3 regions of the Metabacillus sp. Hm71 genome follow, and region 1 is predicted to be linked to each of the others. Evidence: riboswitches for the same ligand, from Rfam matches in the RefSeq annotation. Region 1 holds a riboswitch; each other region holds the start of a gene.

Region 1 (7,626 bases):
GATATGGTATAGTAACACCATAACTTATTAAACTCCTTTAAAAAGTTTATTTTTTAGGTGGTGAAGCTAGTGAATAAGCTATTGGCTACTCCAAAATCCATGAAGAAGGTGATCCTTCGTGGTATTCGTACAACTCTTCTAAAAGTTGGGAGTGCAACAAAAGTTGAACTCAGCGATACATTAGGAATTAGTTTCCCGACGATAAGTAAGTTCCTGGCACAGATGGAGAAGGACGGGGAAATTATGTTAATCGGTTTAGATGATTCAAGTGGTGGAAGAAGAGCAAAAAGATATACATATAATCCTGAGCATATGTTAGGTCTGGCAATCTTTTTAGAAAGAACAGAGACGAATTATACCATTTTTAATTGTGCGGGAGAAGTAAAAGAACATGGAAAAGCGCCAAGTGTATTAATAGATGATGGTTTACATTTATTAACTGCGTGTATAGAAAACATAATATCCAGCAACCCAAAAATCAGTTCGATCGCAATTGGGGTCCCTGGTTCGGTTGAAAATGGCAGGATATTTTATATACCAGGATACGAGCAATTTCAAAATTTTGATGTAAAAGGATACTATGAGGACCATTTTTCTATACCTGTCGTTGTGGAAAATGATATGAATGCTGCTGTTCTCGGATATCACAATAATATAGGAATAAAAGACAAACAATCCCTTGTCTATTTGTATTCAGGTCAAAATGGTCCAGGTGCAGGAATCATGATAAATGGAGATGTTGTACGAGGAAGTACTTTTTTCTCAGGAGAGGTTTCATTCGTCCCGCAGTATAATGACCAAAATTTTCGGCAAGCTTTAGAAAACGGAAGTGGTTCAAGAAAAGGAACGCTCCGTGAGGATAATGAGATTGATGCAATTAGCAGGTTAGTTGCCGCGTTTACAGCTATCATTAACCCTCATACCATTATTTTTTGTCATGATGAAGTAGAAAAAGCAATATTAGACAAAATTAAGATATGCAGTTCAAAATATATTCCTTCAGAACATCTCCCATCGCTTGCAATGAGTGACTGGAAACAAGACTATTTAATTGGACTGCAAAGTCTGTGCCTTGACCTCATGCTCGATGGAATAAACAATTAATCTGTTTGAAATACTAGTAACTTATTAAATAAAAAATTTAATAAGTTTTTATTTCTATACTTTTTAAACAACTTTAATAAGTTCAATTACAAAGGAGGGATCTCAAGATGGAAGCAGCTTTATTAAAATGGATTTCAAAGTTTTGAACTAGACTACAAACGAATGAAAGGTGAGGTTTCATATGACAACATTTCTATTAATCATCATTTATTTGGCTTTTATCAGCTTAGGATTACCTGATTCATTGCTGGGGGCAGCGTGGCCGGTGATGCAATCGGACTATGGGGCTCCACTCAAGACTGCTGGATTCCTTTTTATGACAATTGCAGGTGGGACAATTATCTCCAGTTTAGCCAGCGGAAAGATTCTTAAACGGTTCGGCACTGGCAACGTCACATTTGTCAGCGTCCTAATGACTGCAGCTGCATTGCTGGGATTTCACTTTGCTCCTTCAATCATTTGGTTAATTATTTGTGCCATCCCACTCGGATTAGGGGCAGGAGCTGTTGATGCAGGATTAAACGATTATGTTGCTACACATTATAAGGCACATCATATGAGTTGGTTACATTGTTTTTGGGGAGTGGGAGCTACTTTAGGTCCTATCATAATGGCTCAGTTTATTTCAGAGGGAAATTCTTGGAGAAATGGGTATTTTGTTATTTCTGGCGTTCAGTTTGCGTTAGTTGTAATTCTTCTCTTCACTTTGCCTTTATGGAACAGAGTGACCAAAAACAGCAATCTTACTCTAACTGAAGAAACCGAAGATTCAAAAGATGTAATAAATGCTGAAGATGTAAAACCTTTACAAATTAAAGGAGTTAAACTTGCTCTTGCATCCTTCTTGTTTTATTGCGGGGTTGAAGCAACAATGGGCCTTTGGGGAAGCAGCTTCTTGGTAAATGTCAAAGGATTAAGTGCGGCAACTGCAGCCGGGTGGGTTTCCTTTTATTACGCAGGCATAACAATTGGTCGATTTATAACAGGCTTTATTACCTTTAAAATGACGAACCGTACTCTTATTCAGCTCGGACAAATAATAGCATTAATTGGTGCCGTTATTCTAATTTTACCATTGCCGTCCATTTTCTCACTTATAGGTTTTATTATTGTTGGACTAGGATTAGCGCCGATATTTCCGTGTATGTTGCATGAAACGCCAACACGTTTTGGGAAAAAACATTCTCAGACAATCATGGGCTATCAAATGGCAATTGCTTATACTGGCACTACATTCATGCCTCCTCTTCTAGGTTTCATAGCAACTCATTCAACAATAGGAATCTTCCCATTTTGTATTGTTGCTTTTGTAGCAGCAATGCTCCTTAGTTCTGAAAAATTAAATAGTTTACTGACAAAAAAGGCTGAATTCAAAAAGAAAGATGCAAGCTCAGCAGCACTTTAATCAAATACGGGGTTAAATTTATCAGGCTTCGTTTTTAGTTTTATCATAAAGGACAAAACTCTTTAAATTTACTAATCATCTATTGATATTATTTTAATTGCTTATGACGAAAAAGAAGCGGCCATGTAAATTTTGTCTTATTCACCAATAATATGTTGAAATATCTTAAATAACACTTTATTATATAAACTATCGAATTTAATAAATCTAACAAAGCAATAAATTAAGATGCCAAGTTGGCTTAATAGGGAATCTGGTGAAATTCCGGAACTGTCCCCGCAACTGTAAGTGTTGACGAAATAAGTTATACCACTGTATAACCATCTTAATTAGGTGGTTATATGGGAAGGGCTTAAAGTAGATTGAAACACAAGTCAGGAGACCTGTCTTAGTTTATAAATTTCAGTTTCTTCGGGAGGTGAGAAGGTGAAATGATTGCAACCAAATAGATTTTTTTGGTATGCCTTCATTTTACTTTTCTCCGCTCAGTTGAACCTGAGCGTTTTTTTTTTGAAAAATTAAAGTGGACATATTATTCATAGCAATCAAATACATTTAAGATGAACAATTAAATATTTTAAAAGATTAGGTGTACTTCAACCTTTTGTTGAACATAAGAGGGAAGTCGGTGAAATTCCGACACGGTACCCGCCACTGTAATGGTGAGCTTTATTACAAAATAGTCACTGATTTATATTGGGAAGACGTAATAAAGCAATGAACCTTAGTCAGGAGACCTGCCTTTTCTTTTTAACTGATACCTACGGGGATATAGGTGGATGTGTATTAGAAAATGCTATATTCATAGCATTATTTTTTAGTGCACCTCTATCTATATAGGGGTGCACTTTTATTTAGTTTTTAAGTTTTGGAAAGTTTTCTGTTCATTTTCTTTTGTAAGGTGTTCACTTATCTTGGTAAGTCTCTTTGGTGGATTTGAGGTCAAACTTTTTTTGAGCTGATTCAGAAACTTTTTACTTCTTTAAACAGTTAATAAAGTCTAAATATTTAATAGATTGGAAGTGTTCAGATGACGACTTGGAATTTAACCGAAACAATGCATCACGTTTTAATATGCAACGGAAGCAGCTGTATGAGAAAAGGTGGCGAGGAAGTTACACAGGCAATAAGAGAAGAGATTACAGCCTTAGATTTGGACAATAGAATTCATACAACTCGAACGAGATGTAACGGAAGATGTAAAGATGCTTGTGTAGTTGTAGTCTATCCAGAAGGAGTATGGTACAAAGCTGGTACTCCTGAATTAGCAAAAGAAATTGTCCAAGGGCATCTGATTGATGGAAAAGTCATAGAAGATAGTGTGATTTACACATATGAACATGAGCATTTTGTAGCACCTGAACATTCAAAGTCGATTGTCGGTATAGATAAACCACAAAAAAGCAAAGTGTAAGGAGGAAATGCATTGTTAGGAAAGTTACTTGTTATCGGTTTTGGCCCAGGAAGCTTTGAGCATATGACGAAAAGGGCTCAAGATGCCATACAAGAGAGCGATTGTATTATTGGTTACAAAACCTACGTAGAATTGATTAAAGATTTATTAATAGATCAAGAGATTATTAGTACAGGGATGTCTGAAGAAGTGAGCCGTGCCCAAGCAGCCGTTCATCTAGCAGAAGAAGGAAAAACGGTAGCAGTTATTTCGAGCGGAGATGCTGGGGTATATGGAATGGCTGGACTTGTATACGAGGTGCTGATTGAAAAAGGCTGGAAAGAAGCAACAGGTGTTAGTGTTGAAGTCATTCCAGGTGTTTCAGCTATTAACTCCTGCGCTTCCTTGTTAGGGGCACCGATTATGCATGATGCTTGTACGATAAGCTTAAGTGATCATTTAACCCCATGGGATTTAATCGAAAAAAGGATAGATGCAGCGGCACAAGCTGATTTTGTTATCACCCTTTACAATCCTAAGAGCGGAAGGCGTACAAGACAAATTCAAGAAGCACAACGAATTCTCTTAAACTACAGATCACCCGCGACTCCGGTTGGTCTTGTAAAAAGTGCATACCGTGATCGACAACATATTGTCATCACAGATCTTAAACATATGCTAGATCACGACATCGGCATGCTTACAACTGTTGTTATCGGTAATTCAACAACTTTTTTATATGACAATAAAATAATCACGCCTCGTGGTTATCAACGAAAATATACATTGAATTCAACTGAGCAACGATTAAAGCCTCATGAACGACTTAGACACGAAAACGAGCCTTGGGCGCTCCATAAAGGGAAAAATGATATGGTACAGCATCCCGAAAAATGTAAAGAAAAAAACCCTGAGAGAAGCTCATTACAAATCGCTCTAGAGGCACTTCAAAAAGTGGAGAAAAATTTCGACAAATCCACGAACAATAAGCAAATGCAACAAAAACAAGTGGTAGTTAATAACCCTATTACATCCATTTTTGAATTAGCTGTAAGCCCTGGAATTGCCAATAAAAAGTTTACTTCAAAGCAAATGATGATACTTGCAGAGGTTGTTGGAGACGAAGGCTCAATGGAGTATACACCACACCATCAAATCATACTTAGAATTCCAACAAGTAATCCTGACTTAATCACAAAGAAACTAGATGATGTTGGATTTCTATTAGAACCTATCGGTGATGTGTTTCAACTAAAAGCATGTGATTTTTGTGAGGGTGAAAAAAAGGATTCGATTCCATATGCTGAAGAGCTTCATGAAAAACTAAGCGGTCTTGATTTGCCAAAAGAATTAAAGGTAGGATTTAACGGCTGTGGTATGGCATGTTTTGGAGCTGTTAATGAAGACATTGGCATTATCTTTCGAAAAGGGAAATTTGATTTATTTTTAGGTGCGAAAACAGTTGGGAGAACCGCTCATCCAGGTCAGCCTGTTGCAGAAGGAATTGAACCAGAGAAAATTGTCGAAGTAATCGAAAAAATTGTCCATGAATACAAAGAAAAAGGCCATCCAAATGAGCGATTTTTTAAATACTTTAAGCGAGTAGGAAATGTACAAGGCTATACATATAAAGACATGGCACCAAAGATAGAAATAGAACCAGCTCCATGTGGAGATTAAAAGGATAGGGGAGAATCATATGAAAGCCATTTTACTAGTTGGTCATGGAAGTCGAGATCCAGAAGGAAACGAGCAGGTAAGACAAACAATTGAAGAACTAAAGCCACAGCTTGATTCAGAGCTTTTAGTGGAAACCTGTTTTCTAGAGTTTGAAAGACCAGCCATTGACCAAGGTATTCATACATGTGTAGAAAAAGGAGCAACAAGTGTTTATGTTATCCCTCTCATGCTTCTTGCAGCAGGTCATTCAAAAATTCATATTCCAGCAGCTATTGATGAGGCAAAGGAAAAATATCCTCATGTTTCATTTACCTATGGAAGACCGTTTGGCATTCATGAAGAAACAATAGAAATTTGCAAAAGCCGCTTAGAAGATGTTGGCGAACAAATAAATGAAGAGGATCCTAATACGGCTGTCATCTTATTAGGTCGAGGTGGAAGTGATCCTGATGCGAACAGTGATTTGTATAAAATCACTCGACTATTATGGGAAAAACTCAACTACAAATTCGTAGAACCTGCTTTTATGGGGGTAACAGATCCATTAGTTAAAGAAGGCGTTGAACGCTGTGTTAAATTAGGTGCAAAGAAAATTGTCATCTTACCTTATTTTCTTTTTACGGGAATCTTAATCAAACGTCTTGAAAACATGATTTTAGAGTTTGAGCAAGAGCACCGAGATGTTGAGTTTAAACTTGCAGGCTATTTTGGCTTTCATTCACGACTGAAGACCATCATAAAAGATCGTATAGAAGAGGCATTACAAGGTGAAGTAAAAATGAACTGTGACACATGTGTTTATCGAATTGGAGCAATGGAGCATATTGATCATCACCACCATCATCACGATCACGACCATGATCATGTACATCATCATCACCACCATCATCATGAACATGAGGTTCAAAAAGGATGATTCTCTTTTTAGCTGGTACAAGTGATGCTAGAGCTTTAGCGCTAACAATAAAAGATTCAGGTTATGAGGTCCTCACAACAGTTGTAACAGAAAATGCCGGAAAAGAAATGAAAAAGACAGGATTAAATGTTTTGGTCGGAAGACTAACGAATGAGGATTTTGTGAAAATCATCCAAGAACAAGGCTTTAAAGCAGTGGTTGATGCAAGTCACCCTTTCGCTGAAGAAGCAAGCAAAAATGCTCTTTTAAGTGCGAAAGAAGCAGGTGTTCCTTATATCCGATATGAACGTGAGTCAAAGTTATATGAACATAAGGGAATTACAACGGTTGACACTTATGAAGATGCGGCAGAAGCAGCTGCTGAAAGAAGAGGAGTTATTATGCTCACAACAGGCAGCAAGACATTAGAAATATTCACGAGTCGATTGTTAAACCAACCAGATACCAGAGTGATTGCTCGAATGCTTCCAAGAAAGGACAATATGGAAAAATGCGAAAAGCTCGGTTTTCCTCAAAAAAATATTGTCGCCATTCAGGGTCCCTTCTCTAAGGAATTTAACTCTGCCTTATACAAGCAGTACGGAGTGACAACGATGATCACAAAAGAAAGCGGGAAGGCAGGCTCTGTTGATGAGAAATTGGAAGCTGCGCTCGAGCTTGGCATTGAAACGATCATGATTAAAAGACCGAAGATTCAATACGGAAATGTATATTCAGATTTTCAAAGTGTACTTGCTCATATTAATGGGTTATTTAAAACAAAAACTGTTGAAGGATGATTGGAACTGATATGCGCCTCATGTGGATGAGGTGGGACAGGTGAGACCTCCTCTGGCATAGCGCCAAGGATGCTCACCGCCCGCTTACGGAAAGCGAGCTTCCTAGAGTGGATATCAATATTCCGCAATAATGCTTAAATAGAAACCAAAAAAGCTTATACAAATGAAATGGAGGAATAGAAAATGGACTTTAAAACAGAATTTAAACCACTAACTGTCCAACCTCAAGAAATTGAGGGTATCAGCTTTAACATGATTGATTCAGAGTTTGGTGAACATAGTTATACACCAGAACAGTATAAAGTTGTTCAACGTGTTGTTCACGCTTCTGCTGATTTTGAATTAGGTC
Region 2 (7,626 bases), 2.2 Mb from region 1:
ACTTTGTGTCAGCCTTTTCATTTCTAATGTATCAAACAAGGTTCTCCCACCATATATTATAGGAAAACGTTCATGTGTTTTTCCCCTGCACTATCACCCGTTTCGATCCCCAAATGAAGGACATACATTCGTTAACATCATGTTCGTTTCAAACCATAAAGGAGCGGATAGCTATATTTGATGCGATTGATTGGAAGCTCATTGGTTTTGTCGGTTATACTTTATTCCACGAATATGTTGTTCATATACGTTTTCCACAAATACAATATTGGGGGCAAACAAAGAAAAAAGGATAATCGTGCCGGTACAAAGTAAAAAGAGAAAGGCTAAACAGAACACACCAAGTCTTTCTCTTACCATTAATTCATTAGATTCTTATTCCTCTATTAAGATGGCTGTTCCGTAAGCAATAATCTCAGAAGCATTTTGCATAATAGCTGAAGATTCTAATCTCATACAAACAATGGCATTAGCACCCTTAGCCTTTGCATCTTCCACCATTCTCCCTATCGCCTTTTGCCTGGCTTCTTCCATCATTTCCGTATATTCTTTGAGTTCACCGCCAACGATTGTCTTCAATCCAGCCATAATATCTTTTCCGATATGCTTCGATTGAACCGTACTTCCCCTTACAAACCCTTTATATTCCTTCGTTACTTTACCTGGTACTGATTCAGTAGTCACGATAATCATGCTCATCATCCTCCTTTTTTTCATCTAATCTTGTTTTAACAAACACAGCAAGCAATACGAGTAAAGAGAAGAAATAACCAATGAATAGTCCTATAGCAATTTTTATGTTAAAAAATAAAAAAATAATACCTGTCAACTGAGTGCAAATTGCCGTCAACATACTCACATACTTTACTTTTTCCATCTCCGACTTCCTTTCCCATTCCCTTTTTTTACTATAGCTCTTTTTTGGAAAAAAATGAATATTTATTATCCAGGAACTTACACCTGCCAACCTAGAGATAAAGGACTATCTTACTATTTTCCATTTAATGAGTTTTCAGATTAACTATTTGAGGTATGTAATGATTAACGATTACTTCTCGGAGGTTATATATGGATAAATTAATGACAATAAACTTATTTATAAAGAAGCAATTACGGATTGATCAGCTGTTGAGGGTGAATCAGCTGGCAAAAGCTTATGACGGAAAAATTTATATTTTGCTGCGAAATAAATCGATCATTGATGCGGCTAAGCTCCCATCCTTAGTTACCTGCTTTTTAACCGTTAAAGATGGACAAGCATTGAAAATCTTAATCGATGGTCCCACACCGCAACAAATCATAAATGATTTAAAAGAAATTTGTTCTAAAACGATTACCTTACAACAAAAGCATCTCTTACAGCCTGCAATGAAAGTAAAACTTTAATTACATTTTACAGTTTTACATTTGCCAGGAGGTGGTATATATGTTAAGAACAATCTTTTTAGTTGTCGGAGCAATCGTTGTTATAGGATTTTTACTTAATTTACTTTTTTAATAAACCACCATCATCCAGAAATCTCCACAAATTATAAAATTTTGAAAGGATGATTAAAATGAAAGCATTTGAACGCATAGTTGTAGCTTTTAATAGTTCGGAGGATGGTAAAGAGGCTCTTGAGTTAGGAATTCAGCTTAGCAAGCAGCTGGATGCAGATCTATCCGTAGTTCACATCCAAAAGAAAGCGCTTTTAGACGATAACAATAATTTTGGTACCATGATTCCAACTAGCAGTTATGAAGGAGAAAACACGAGACATTTTCCAGTAATTCCTGATCCTGTTGAACATACCGGAGCAGAGGAATATGACAAAGAAACAATGGCTATACAAAGTGAAGCAAGAAGAATGTTGGATCACCATCAGGCAAGTGGAGAGGTGACAATCCTAGATGGAGACCCGTCCGATGTCATTGTTTCATTCGCAAGGGAAAACAACGCAGACCTGATTGTGGTCGGAAGCCGGGATCACAGCGGCTTAAAACGCTTGTTATTCGGAAGTGTTAGTGAAAAAGTTTCCCAGCAATCTAGTATCCCAGTATTAATCGCAAAATAATTCTATTTGTCTCAAAAGGTCAAGATCTCCCAAACACCAGTTGTGCTTGGAGGTCTTGACCTTTGTGTTTATGAGGCTTTTATTTTTGCATCAACTTTCCTTTTCTTACTATTTTTTTGATTACCTATTAATAGTTGGATAAGTCAGTCGATATACCTAGTAGAACGATTATTCGAAAATACCAAAGGAGATTATTTTTATGGGTTTTCTGTCATTTATAAAAGATAAAAAATCAGCATCTAATGAAGCAGCTATTGAAAAAGATCAAGAACTTATCCAGCAAATTGCTTTAACTGTTGATGAGCCCTCGCTGCAAAAGCAGATTAAAATGGTCGGTTTAACAAAAAATGATCTGCTCCTTTCCTCGAAGCTTAAGCCTTATATTGAAGATAACATTCAAAACATCGTGAATGCCTTTTATTCTTCCTTTGATTTTGAGCAAGCGCTAAACGATATCATTGAAGCATATAGCTCTGTTGAACGATTAAAAACAACGCTAAAGAAGCATATAATCATGATGTTTGATGGTCGTTTCACAAACGATGATGTGAACAGAATTAGAAGAATTGCCTATATACATGTAAAAATTGGCCTTGAGGCCAAATGGTATATAGCAGCCTTTCAACAGCTTTTTTCTTCTGTGATTCAAACAGTTGAACAACATCTTACAACAAAGCAAGACATGGTGGATGCTGTCTTAAGCTTATCCAAATTATTTAATCTGGAACAGCAAATTGTCTTAGAGGCATATGACAATGAGTATGCAGCAGTACGAGCTGAAATTGAGCGTGAAAAAGAACAAATTCGTGCAGACGTTAACGAGCTGGCGATACAATTAGCTGAAGCAAGCGAAGAAACAAATGCATTTGTTCAGGAAATTGTTTCCCAATCAAAGGAAATCGCCTCCTACTCCATTGATCGATCAGAGGTAGCTGCTACAGCAGAGAAACAAGCACATAATGGCAAAAAGGATTTAGATGAACAAAATCAATTAATGTCGTTTATTGAAACAAATACAATCGATATTTTACAACAAATGAAAGTACTGGAGCAAACCTCCGAAAAGATTAATCATGTTGTCTCCATTGTGACTTCTATAGCTGAACAAACAAATTTACTTGCGCTGAATGCTGCTATCGAATCAGCACGTGCCGGCGAATATGGCAAAGGATTTGCTGTGGTTGCAAGTGAAGTTCGCAAGCTAGCCGAAGAGACAAAAAATTCGGTTCAAGGTGTTTCAAGTTTAATTACCAATATTCATTCACAAATCGATAGTATGTCTACCTCTATTAATAAAGTGGCTGAGCTTACAAAAAAGGGCACAACGCAAATGAATGATATGAACTTAATCTTTGATACGATTTTATACATGCTGAATGACAACAAACAACAAAGCGAACAAGCCAAAATGGATTTGTTAAACTTCACCAATGTCATTAATGATGTCTCAAAATCAATTGCGCAAATTGCCGAAACATCTGACAGCTTAAAAGAGATGGCAAAATCCATATAATTAAATCCAACAAAGGGTCAGTCCCACTAACAAGCACCTATTTTACGATCTTTAAAATATGTGTTTGTAGGGTCTGGCTCTTTTGTTTTGAGACAGCTTTTTCGGGCTGTAATCACTATACCAATAAAATCTATAGCTTTATTTACCAACTATAAGAAAAGCTATTTATTAAGACTAATATACTGAGTTTTCCATATTGCAGATTGACAAAGAATATTAGATTGATATAATATTCTTTGTTGTGCTTTTATGCAAAAAAGCATCAAAGCGTTTAAGTTGTAAAGGAGCAAGTATATGATAAAAAGTACAGCATCGTTTCATTTTAAAGAAGCGGTTTTCATTTTATTCCTTATATTAGCGATTATTTTTACTAGTTTATTTGTATGGAAAACAGAGCCGCATCTAGCTTTATTAAATTGTTTGATACTCGTTTCATTTCTTGGCTTGATGAAACGATATACATGGAAAGACTTAGAATCAGGAATCATCAAGGGAATCCAAAGGGGCATACAGCCAATTATCATCCTTGCCTTAATCGGAATCCTAATTGGTGCTTGGATGTCCAGCGGTACGATACCAACTGTTATGGTGTATGCTCTAACCATAATCCGTCCTGATTATTTACTGATTACTTCTTTATTTTCTTGTATGGTGATCTCAAGTCTTGTCGGAAGCTCCTTTACCACTGTTAGCACCGTTGGAGTAGCTCTTATGGGTGCTGGAATGGTAATTGGCCTCCCTGCCCCTTGGGTCGCTGGAGCCATCATTTGTGGTGCATGCTTTGGCGATAAAATGTCACCAATGTCTGATACAACGAATTTTGCCTCAGGGGTCGCTTCTGTTGAGATTTTCACGCATATTAAACATATGACCAAAACAACGATTCCTAGCATCGTTATCACAACGGCTCTTTTTTATTTTCTTGGCACAATTGCACCTATCCATACTGTATCACTTACGGAAATGACAAACATGGTTACGATCATAAAAGACTCCGTTCAAATTAGCAGTCTTACGTTACTTTCACCACTGTTGGTTATCCTTTTAGCGTTTCGGCAGTTCCCTGTTATTCCTGCATTAATCGTTGGAATCATTACGGCAGGAATCACTTCTATCTGGTTGCAGGATGTAACAATTGGCGAGTTTCTTCATGTCTTACAAAACGGGACTACGTTCACAATCGAAAATGAACAGGTCGCTAATATGCTAAATCGCGGCGGCTTACAATCAATGATGTGGTCCATTTCACTCATCATGATTGCCTTTGCTTTTGGCGGTTTGTTAGAGGCATTAAATATTATCCCTGCTTTAATGAACGGATTGATTGAACGTGTTCAGGCAAAGGGTCAGCTTATTCTTTCAACAGCTGCTTCCTCCATTGGGGTGAACCTTTTAACAGGTGAGCAATACTTATCGATTCTAATTCCTGGACAATCCTTTAAAGGCTTGTATGATAAAATGAAAATTGAACGCAAATATATGTCACGGACATTAGAGGATGGAGGTACACTGGTGAATCCGCTGGTTCCTTGGGGGGTAAGCGGCGCCTTTTTTGCACAAACACTTGGTGTTCCTGTTATCGACTATTTGCCTTTTGTATTTTTCTTATATTTATCACCTTTCTTTTCAATTCTTTTTGGATTTATCAGGAATAGGAAAACTGCCTTCTAAATTTTTTAGTAAGTGGATCTGGCGCGAAGTCAGATCCCTTTTTCGTTTTTTTTTTGCAAAATTCTTTGAATCTAGATAAATTTCGACAATTAGTAAGAATTGGTTGATTAATTTACATCTGTACTTTATTATTGATATAGAAACAACACATCTATATATTGATGTGCGTCTAAACAACAAAAACTATATATTGTATCTTTGCGAGTGAAGGCGCCGTTTAGGCTGAAAAGGGAATCTGGTGAAAATCCAGAACTGTCCCCGCAACTGTAAGTGTGACGAACTGAGATTGCCACTGTACACATGATGTATGGGAAGGCCTCAAAGTAGGACGAGCACAAGTCAGGAGACCTACCTATTACTTGCAAAAGTTTCAATTTCTTCGGGGGCTGAGAAGATGAAACGATAGTAAGGATTAATGGGCTTTTTCTCTAATACTGCCCTGCTCTTCTTATCTGTCGTTTTTCCCCACCCCCTTAGTAAAACGAACAGATGGAGGAATTATTATGAATACGACAACAACCCCTGTTATTATTTGCGGGAATCATCAAGAAGCATTTGACCTGAATAAACTTACATCATTTATTAAAAACATACATCAGCATTTCCCTTCACTGGAAATAGACGATTTTCTTACTAGAATCGAAAACACCATTCTCCAAAGAGATTCATATACATCTGAACAACTCACAAATTTGCTCATTTTAGAAGGATTATCAAATATCAATGAACAAGAGCCTGATTGGACCTATTTTTGCGCACAAATCTATTTAACTAAGCTTTACAAGGAAGCTGCTGCAAATAGAGGGTATGATAAATCGCAAAAATACGGAAGCTTCTATCAATTGATTGAGACCTTAGTAACGAAGGGACTTTATCACAGCAAGCTCCTCGATCAATACACAAAAGAAGAGATTGAAGAAATTGGTTCTTATATCAATCCTGAAAACGACAGGTTATTTACATACATTGGTTTAAGAACATTAGCAGACCGCTACTTAACACGTGACTACTCAAAGCAAACCTATGAGCTTCCCCAGGAACGATTCTTAATCATTGCCATGACTTTAATGGCTAATGAAAACAAGGAGCATCGCCTTGAGCTTATAAAACAAGCGTATTGGGCAATGAGTAATCTTTATATGACAGTGGCAACTCCAACCTTATCAAATGCTGGTAAACCTGTCGGACAGTTATCCAGTTGCTTTATTGATACGGTTGACGATAGCCTGCAAGGAATTTTTGACAGCAATACTGACATTGCCAATCTATCAAAATCAGGCGGCGGAATCGGCGCTTATTTAGGAAAAATCCGCAGCCGCGGCAGTGATATAAAAGGCTTTAAAGGTGTTTCATCAGGGGTTAATGATAGCCCTCTTGTAGCGTAAGTTACGAGTAATAAAGGTGGTCAATTGCGGGAAACTCCGAGTATCTCAAGGTAGGATACCATGCAGCAATGACATGGCGAACCCTAAAAAACCGAGAGTGCGGATAATCTGCAGCCGAGCTTCCTAGTTTACTAGGTTGAAGGTTCAACGACTAAGTAGTTATAAAAGAGATTTTATAACTCGAACCACCTATCCACTTTTCGAAGTGGATAAAGATATAGTCTGTTCTGTACAGCGATGTACAGAGGTAGGCAGAGATGACCTATCCCTCTAAATTTTTTTAGAGAGTAACAATTTAAGAATTCCATGGATGAAACAGCTTAACAATACAGCCGTCAGCGTAGACCAGCTAGGACAGCGCAAAGGTGCAATTGCCGTTTATTTAGATGTTTGGCATAAAGATATTTTCTCTTTTCTCGATGCTAAGCTGAATAATGGTGACGAACGCATGCGTACCCATGACTTATTTACAGGCGTTTGCATTCCTGATGTTTTTATGGAACAGGTGGAAGCACGCGGTGATTGGTACTTATTTGATCCTCACGAGGTTCGCAAAGTAATGGGCTACAGCATTGAAGATTTTTATGATGAGGAAAAAGGCAATGGCAGCTTCCGTCAAAAATACTGGGAGTGTGTCAGCAATGATCTGCTAACGAAAGAAAAGGTCCCAGCGATTGAAATCATGAAGCGCATCATGATCAGCCAGTTAGAAGCAGGTACGCCATATATGTTCTATCGCGATGAAGTAAACAGACAAAATGCGAACGCACATCAAGGAATGATCTACTGCAGCAATCTTTGCACAGAAATCACGCAAAATCAAAGCGCAACGACAGTCGAAGAGCAGTATACAGAGGATGGAAAAATCATTACCGTTAAAACGCCGGGTGATTTTGTTGTATGTAACCTCTCCTCTATTAATCTAGCAAAAGCTGTCACAGAAGATGTGTTAGAAAAACTGATCCCAATTCAAGTAAGAATGTTGGACAATGTGATTGATTTA
Region 3 (7,626 bases), 250 kb from region 1:
ATCGAATTGGCCGAACAGGTCGTGCCGGTGGTGTTGGAGTGGCCTATACTTTAGTAGCTCCAAAGGATCGCGACTTTCTTCGTATGATTGAAAAAGGGATTAACCAATCGCTGGAAAAGCGAGTAATTGAAGGAGTAAGTCTTCCTGATCGAGATGGTTATGAAGTGAAAAGAAGCCCACTAACAAAAGATTCAATTCGCTCAGTGAGAAAAGGACAAAAACCACGAAATGATTCAAAATCCTCATCCAGAAAAAGTGCAAATGATTTGAAAAGGAAGAGCAGGACTCGTTTTTCATCAAAGGTTAAAAGGACGAGATAAATTTTAAGATAATAAAGAGAGGCTGGCAGCCTCTCTTTATTATTTCTGTAAATCCTTTTTCGTTTTCTCACTTCTAATATTAATATCCTTTGAAAACTCTGTATCCTGTTGATTGTTATTCGGATATTTGTTTTGTCGTTCACGATTATCATTACGATTTGTCATACATATGTACCTCCTCTCAACATAATCAACTTTATTATGTACAAACTATAGTTTTTTATCCCAATCTTTACGGGCAGTAACCCCCCCACTGATGGATATAACAAGTTCAAAAAATGAATTGAAAACAAGGATGACCTTAGATAATTACTAATGATCATCCTTGAATAATGACATGATTAAAAACCGCCTTCACCTGGAGTGAATGGCAGATCTAATCTATTTTCAACTGCACGAAGCCGTTGGTTAAGTCGATTTAATCTTCGAGTATGTTGCTCAACTCTTTCATTGAGCTGTGTTACCAGCTGGTTTATACGGTTAAATTCACGATTGATTCTATTGATCTCCCGGTTTAATCGTCTTATTTCATCATTAAGTCTTGTAATTTCTCGTCCTTGGCGTTCATTTTGTCGTTCGAGTTGAGAAACTCTTCTTTCAAGTGTTGGTTGTCTATTTCCCTCGTATTGTTCTGTTTGCTGTGTAAAAGCATCATAATCATATGGGGCATAATAATTATAATGATTAGGGATGAATTCTTGGTAATAATTGTATCCATAAGGATTCATGAAGGCAACTCTCCTTTATTTTTTATTGTATAAAATCCATATAAGTGTATGTAGGTTATGGCGGAGTGTTACAGTTTGAATCAGTTTTTATGCGAATTTTTTTATCCCATTTTAACGGGCAGTAAAACCCCGCTGATAGGAGTCTCGCTTTATTTGTTAAAAACGTTATATTGACTAGCTATCGATGCATAAAGCGGTTCCACTCACAGTGGACAAATACAGCCCATTAGAAAAATACTTGCTAAAAGAGAAAAAATGGTTTAATCTAAATCACATGTTTCAATTATTTTAAAATTTAATAATGTTCAGGCAATAGGTGTTAAAAGCTTTGCTTTTAACTTAAAAGGGAAGATCGGTGAAAATCCGGCACGGTCGCGCCACTGTAATGGGGAGCTTCAATCGCATCCACTGTTTCAATTTGAAATGGGAAGGGATTTGAAGTGTAGAACCTGAGTCAGGAGACCTGCCTATTGTATGCACTTATTACCTACGCGAAATAGGGAGGAGTGGTGGTCATATGTTGAAACGATTCATTCATTTCAACTCTAGTTAACTATGCCTATCCAAAGTCTCTCTATCTATTCATAGAGAGGCTTTTTTATTGGACAAACATCAGAAAAATTGGGAACGAGGAGAAAAGAAAATGAAGATAAAAAGTTCAAATATTGGTTATCCAAGAATTGGTGAAAATCGTGAATGGAAAAAGCTTTTAGAATTATTTTGGACAGAACAAGTAAGCGAAGGACAGTTTGAGAAAGAAATGGAACATATTCGCTTATCCCATTTGAAAAAACAGAAAGAGAAAGGCATTGATCTTATCCCGATAGGTGATTTTAGTTACTATGATCATGTGCTCGATACAGCAGCTATGTTTGGGTTAATTCCTGAGCGTTTTAAAACGGAAGAGAAAGGGCTGACTCTTCAAACCTATTTCGAGATTGCCAGGGGAAGCAAAGGGAAAATCGCCTCTGAGATGACAAAATGGTTTAATACAAACTATCACTATATTGTTCCGGAATTAAAGAATGCACAACCTAATTTAGGCAAAAATCGATTGCTTGAATTGTACCTTGAAGCAAAACAAAAGCTCGGCATAGAGGGAAAGCCGGTTATTCTTGGCCCAATTTCATTATTGTCTTTATCTAAAGGGTATGATAAGCAAAGAAGAGCAGAACTATTAAACTCACTTATTCCTCTCTATATAGATGTGTTTAAGCAATTAAAAGAAGCTGGTGCAGAATGGATTCAGGTAGATGAACCCATTTTAGTAAAAAATGTTGATAAAGAAATCATTGATGAGTTTAAAAAAGTTTATGCTGCGTTTAATGAAGGGGTTCCTGAAGTTAACGTTATCCTTCAAACGTATTTTGAAAGTCTCGAATTTTATCAAGAAATCATTGAGTTGCCAGTTCAAGGGATAGGACTTGATTTTGTACATGATGCAGGGAGAAATCTTGAAAATCTAAAAGAACACGGTTTTCCGAGCGATAAGGTTCTTTTCGCAGGTGTCATTGATGGACGTAATATTTGGAAATCTCATTTGACAAAAAAATTAACGGCAGTCTATGAATTAACGAGGTTTATTGATAAAGATCGCCTGATTATCCAGCCATCCTGCAGTTTGCTTCATGTTCCAGTTACTGTAAAAAGCGAGCAGCAATTGGATACACAAATAAAAAAAGCCTTATCTTTTGCAGATGAAAAGCTAGAAGAAGTTGTGCTGTTAACAAAAGTTGCAAATCATGATGGCAGTGTTCAAGAACTAGAAGTACATGATCAAGCAATTGTTGAATTAACAAATTCCTCACATCGAAATGTAAAAACTGTCCAAGAAGCAATTAACAATATAGGCAATTATTCTTCGGAACGAATTGATGTGATAAAACGGAAAGAAGTACAAGCTGAACGCTTTGATTTACCAATATTACCTACGACTACAATTGGCAGCTTTCCTCAAACGAAGGAAGTACGTAAAGAGCGATTGAAATGGAGAAAAGGTGAGCTAACAGCTCATCAATATGAGGAATACATCAAAGCTGAAATCAAGAAGTGGATCGATATTCAAGAAGAGATTGGACTAGATGTCCTTGTACATGGGGAGTTTGAAAGAACAGATATGGTTGAGTTTTTCGGTGAAAAGATGGAAGGAATCGCCATTACAAAGTTTGGTTGGGTCCAGTCATATGGCTCACGCTGTGTAAAGCCTCCAGTTATATTTGGGGATGTGTATTGCAAAGAAACTATGACTGTAAAGGAAACGGTGTATGCACAATCTCTCACAGCTAAACCAGTAAAAGGCATGCTGACAGGACCTGTAACAATTATCAATTGGTCATTTGTCCGTGATGATATTGATCGTACTGATGTCTTAAATCAAATCGCATTAGCGATCCGTTCAGAGGTTGAAGCACTTGAAGCTAGTGGAATTAAGATGATTCAAGTAGATGAAGCGGCATTGCGGGAAGGATTGCCTTTAAAAGAGGAAAAAACAGAAGCTTATTTAAATGCTGCAGTCTATGCCTTTAAATTAGCTACATCTTCAGTGGAAGCGGACACGCAAATTCATACCCATATGTGTTATTCAAATTTTGATGATATCATTCATGCGATTGATGCGCTTGATGCAGATGTGATTTCAATTGAGACATCAAGAAGCCATGGTGAATTGATTGCTTCCTTTGAACAGCATCATTACAACAAAGGGATTGGACTTGGTGTTTATGATATTCATAGCCCTCGTGTCCCTAGTTTAGAAGAAATCTCACAAAATATAAAACGTGCACTTGAGGTTCTGGACTACCGCGCATTTTGGGTAAATCCTGATTGCGGATTGAAAACAAGAGGGGAAACAGAGACCATCGCTGCATTAAAAATAATGGTGGAAGCAGCTCATCAATATCGAGAAAGATTATCGACGATCGAAACCGTCTAATCCTTTTAAAGAGAATTATTTATGCATTACAGCCTTTTTAAGGTTGTAGTGCTTTTTTTAGCTATTTAACTTCCAAACTTTTAATATACTATACCATTATTAGGCAGGCTTTTAACTTGAGTCCTTTAAGGAAAATCACTTAAGCTTAACATAACCAACTTTATTGGCTAGTGAAAGCAAAATTTAGGAGGGAGCCAGTATGGAACAATATCAATTGTATATTAATGGGGAATGGACAGGGGATCATTTGCCATCATTTAAGGTAACTAATCCAGCTACGAATGAAATAATTGCAAAGGTCCCAAATGGAGGAGCAAAGGAATCATTAAAAGCGATCGAAGCAGCAACAGATGCCTTTCAGTTATGGTCTACATATTCAGCATATGAACGGGCTGAGTTAATTAGAAGTTGGCATGACTTGATTCATCAGCATCGAGAGGAATTAGCTAAGTTAATGACAATGGAGCAAGGGAAGCCCTTAAAAGAAGCTAGCGGTGAAATAAATTATGCAAATGGATTTTTTTCTTGGTATGCAGAAGAAGCAAAACGCATCTATGGCGAAACGATTCCTGCTACCCAACGAAATAAACGCTTATTTGTCCAAAAACAGCCAGTTGGCGTAGTAGCGGTTATCACTCCTTGGAATTTTCCAGCAGCAATGATTACAAGAAAGGTAGCTCCTGCATTAGCAGCTGGTTGCACTGTTGTGATTAAGCCTGCTGAACAAACACCGCTTACAGCTTTAAAATTAGCCATGCTTGCTGATGAAGCGGGGATTCCAAAAGGTGTTATCAATGTAGTTTGTGGGCATGCAAAGGAAATTGGAAAAGTGCTGCTTCAAGATCCAAGAGTCCGTAAGCTCACATTTACAGGTTCAACAGAGGTTGGTAAGTTTTTAATGCAGCAATCAGCACAGACAGTAAAAAAGGTTTCCTTAGAGTTGGGCGGACACGCTCCAGTGATTGTTTTAGCTGATGCTGATCTGGATAAAGCAGTTGATGGGGTTGTTGCAGCAAAATTCAGAAATGCTGGTCAAACATGTATTTGTGCCAATCGAATTTATGTTCACGAATCAATCTATCAAACGTTCATTGAGAAGCTAATTCCAAAAGTAAAAGAGTTGGTGATTGGAAACGGCCTGGATGAAGGGGTGGATATTGGTCCGTTAATTGATCAGAAGGCGGTGGAAAAAGTGCTGCAGCATATAGGGGATGCAGTTGAAAAAGGGGCTAAAGTTGAATTAGGCGGTAAAAGAAGAGAAGGACTTTTTATTGAACCTACGATCCTTTCTAACATCAATGATAACATGTTCTGTATGACTGAAGAAACATTTGGGCCGATTGCTCCAGTGACAACCTTTAAAACGGAGGAAGAAGTGATTAAACGAGCAAACAACTCCATTTACGGATTGGCAGCCTATGTATTTACTGAAAATCTAGCGAAAGGTATTCAAGTAACAGAAGCGCTTGAATACGGAATTATTGGTTTAAACGATGGTCTGCCATCCACACCGCAAGCGCCATTCGGAGGCTTTAAGCAAAGCGGACTCGGCCGCGAGGGTGGTCATCATGGAATCGAAGAATATTTAGAGGTGAAATATATTTCACTTGGATTATAACGGGTATGAGACTGTCTCAAAGGGACTGACCCCTCCAACAAACACAATTTGGTGATCCTTTGCTGTACAGTCTCATATTTTTAGAGTAATAGATTGTCTACCACGATCATAGGATATAAAGGATTGTTTTACGAGCTATTATTTAAAGTCAATTAAAGATAATTTTTAATATTAAATTATAATAATTATAAAAAAGTATTGATTTTTAATTGAGAGATGTTATTATAATATCATACTTAAAAAATATTAGAGGTGATTCTTACATGACGAATAACAGACTTACTACAAGCTGGGGTGCTCCAGTCGGGGACAACCAGAATTCAATCACAGCAGGAGGGCGCGGCCCGACATTACTACAAGATGTACACCTTTTAGAAAAACTAGCACATTTTAATAGAGAACGTGTTCCTGAGCGTGTTGTACATGCAAAAGGTGCAGGTGCTCATGGTTACTTTGAAGTAACAAATGATGTGACGAAATATACGAAAGCAAATTTCCTATCTGAAGTAGGAAAACGCACACCATTATTTATTCGTTTTTCAACAGTGGCTGGTGAATTAGGTTCAGCGGATACTGTTCGTGATCCGCGCGGTTTTGCGGTGAAATTTTATACGGAAGAAGGCAATTACGATATTGTTGGGAACAACACACCGGTATTCTTTATCCGCGATGCGATCAAATTCCCTGATTTTATTCATACACAAAAGAGAGACCCGCAAACCCATTTGAAAAACCCTAATGCGGTGTGGGATTTCTGGTCATTATCACCTGAATCATTACATCAAGTAACAATCCTAATGTCTGATCGCGGAATACCGGCCACTTATCGCCACATGCATGGATTTGGCAGTCATACGTTCAAATGGACAAATGCAGATGGTGAAGGAGTATGGATCAAGTATCACTTTAAAACAGAACAAGGGATTAAAAACATTACCCCTGAAGTTGCAGCGAAAATAGCAGGAGAAAATCCTGATTATCATACAGAAGATTTATTCAATGCGATTGAAAAAGGCGATTTTCCGGCATGGAGATTATATGTTCAAATTATGCCTTTAGAAGATGCTAACACGTATCGTTTCGATCCATTTGATGTGACTAAGGTTTGGTCTCAAAAAGATTATCCATTAATTGAAGTAGGTCGTATGGTGCTAAATAAAAATCCGGAAAACTACTTTGCTGAAGTAGAACAAGCGACTTTCTCACCTGGAACAATTGTACCTGGCATAGATTTTTCACCAGACAAAATGCTTCAAGGCCGTTTATTCGCGTACCATGATGCCCATCGTTATCGCGTAGGAGCGAACCATCAAGCATTACCGATTAATCGTCCAAAAAATGAAGTGAAAAATTATCAGCGTGACGGCCAAATGAGATTTGATGACAATGGCGGTAAGTCTGTTTATTACGAGCCAAATAGTTTCGGCGGTCCAACAGAAACACCTGAACATAAACAGGCTGCATATCCTGTATCAGGTGTAGCAGATAGTGCTGCTTATGATCATAACGATCATTACACACAAGCGGGAGACCTGTACCGCTTAATGACTGAAGAGCAGCGTGCACATCTTGTATCAAACATCGTAAATGCGATGAAGCCTGTTGAAAGAGATGACATTAAACTTCGACAAATTGGTCACTTCTATAAAGCTGATCCGGAATATGGCACACGTATTGCTGAAGGCTTAGGCTTGTCTGTTCCAGAAGCAGTAAAATAATAAGAAGCTATTAAACCATTCTGAGTTAATTTGACAAATACGATTTTTATTTGATTCTCAAATATTCTCAAATATTCTCAATGAAAAACACCCGCATCGGGTGTTTTTCTCTATGTCTTAAAGAAAGTTACAATGTCACAACATTTGCAAATGCTTCACTATGTTCGCGTCGTTCTTTACGAACTTTTATACGCTGTCCTGCAGTATTGAACAGCATCACTTCTTCATCAGACTCTGGAATGACCTTTGGTACTTCAACAGGTTTCCCTTGATGATCCAATGCAACAAATGTTAAAAAGGAAGTCGCAGC

What was found. Region 1 has a riboswitch for cobalamin ahead of ACSVDH_RS14755 ((2Fe-2S) ferredoxin domain-containing protein). Riboswitches for the same ligand answer to the same signal wherever they lie in the genome.
Region 2: it holds a riboswitch for cobalamin, as region 1 does, so the genes downstream of both, ACSVDH_RS04420 (ribonucleotide reductase N-terminal alpha domain-containing protein) here and ACSVDH_RS14755 ((2Fe-2S) ferredoxin domain-containing protein) in region 1, are expected to answer to the same signal.
Region 3: it holds a riboswitch for cobalamin, as region 1 does, so the genes downstream of both, metE (5-methyltetrahydropteroyltriglutamate--homocysteine S-methyltransferase) here and ACSVDH_RS14755 ((2Fe-2S) ferredoxin domain-containing protein) in region 1, are expected to answer to the same signal.

The regions. Positions count from the first base shown of each region.
Region 1 is NZ_CM200278.1:3,034,084-3,041,709, reverse strand. It holds gene ACSVDH_RS14765 (ROK family transcriptional regulator) at 70-1,104, shown strand; gene ACSVDH_RS14760 (MFS transporter) at 1,286-2,509, shown strand; cobalamin riboswitch at 2,719-2,914, shown strand; cobalamin riboswitch at 3,080-3,268, shown strand; gene ACSVDH_RS14755 ((2Fe-2S) ferredoxin domain-containing protein) at 3,540-3,923, shown strand; gene cobJ (precorrin-3B C(17)-methyltransferase) at 3,936-5,582, shown strand; gene ACSVDH_RS14745 (sirohydrochlorin chelatase) at 5,602-6,498, shown strand; gene cobK (precorrin-6A reductase) at 6,495-7,277, shown strand; gene ACSVDH_RS14735 (precorrin-8X methylmutase) at 7,461-7,626, shown strand, end outside.
Region 2 is NZ_CM200278.1:869,486-877,111, reverse strand. It holds gene ACSVDH_RS04450 (YbjQ family protein) at 376-693, opposite strand; gene ACSVDH_RS04445 (hypothetical protein) at 674-877, opposite strand; gene ACSVDH_RS04440 (hypothetical protein) at 1,069-1,386, shown strand; gene ACSVDH_RS04435 (universal stress protein) at 1,557-2,054, shown strand; gene ACSVDH_RS04430 (protoglobin domain-containing protein) at 2,254-3,567, shown strand; gene nhaC (Na+/H+ antiporter NhaC) at 3,865-5,238, shown strand; cobalamin riboswitch at 5,430-5,609, shown strand; partial or broken gene ACSVDH_RS04420 (ribonucleotide reductase N-terminal alpha domain-containing protein) at 5,742-6,599, shown strand; partial or broken gene ACSVDH_RS04415 (ribonucleoside-diphosphate reductase subunit alpha) at 6,925-7,626, shown strand, end outside.
Region 3 is NZ_CM200278.1:2,783,628-2,791,253, forward strand. It holds gene ACSVDH_RS13575 (DEAD/DEAH box helicase) at 1-320, shown strand, start outside; gene ACSVDH_RS13580 (hypothetical protein) at 360-485, opposite strand; gene ACSVDH_RS13585 (hypothetical protein) at 662-1,048, opposite strand; cobalamin riboswitch at 1,346-1,533, shown strand; gene metE (5-methyltetrahydropteroyltriglutamate--homocysteine S-methyltransferase) at 1,692-3,980, shown strand; gene ACSVDH_RS13595 (NAD-dependent succinate-semialdehyde dehydrogenase) at 4,180-5,598, shown strand; gene katA (catalase KatA) at 5,862-7,316, shown strand; gene ACSVDH_RS13605 (acyl-CoA thioesterase) at 7,444-7,626, opposite strand, start outside.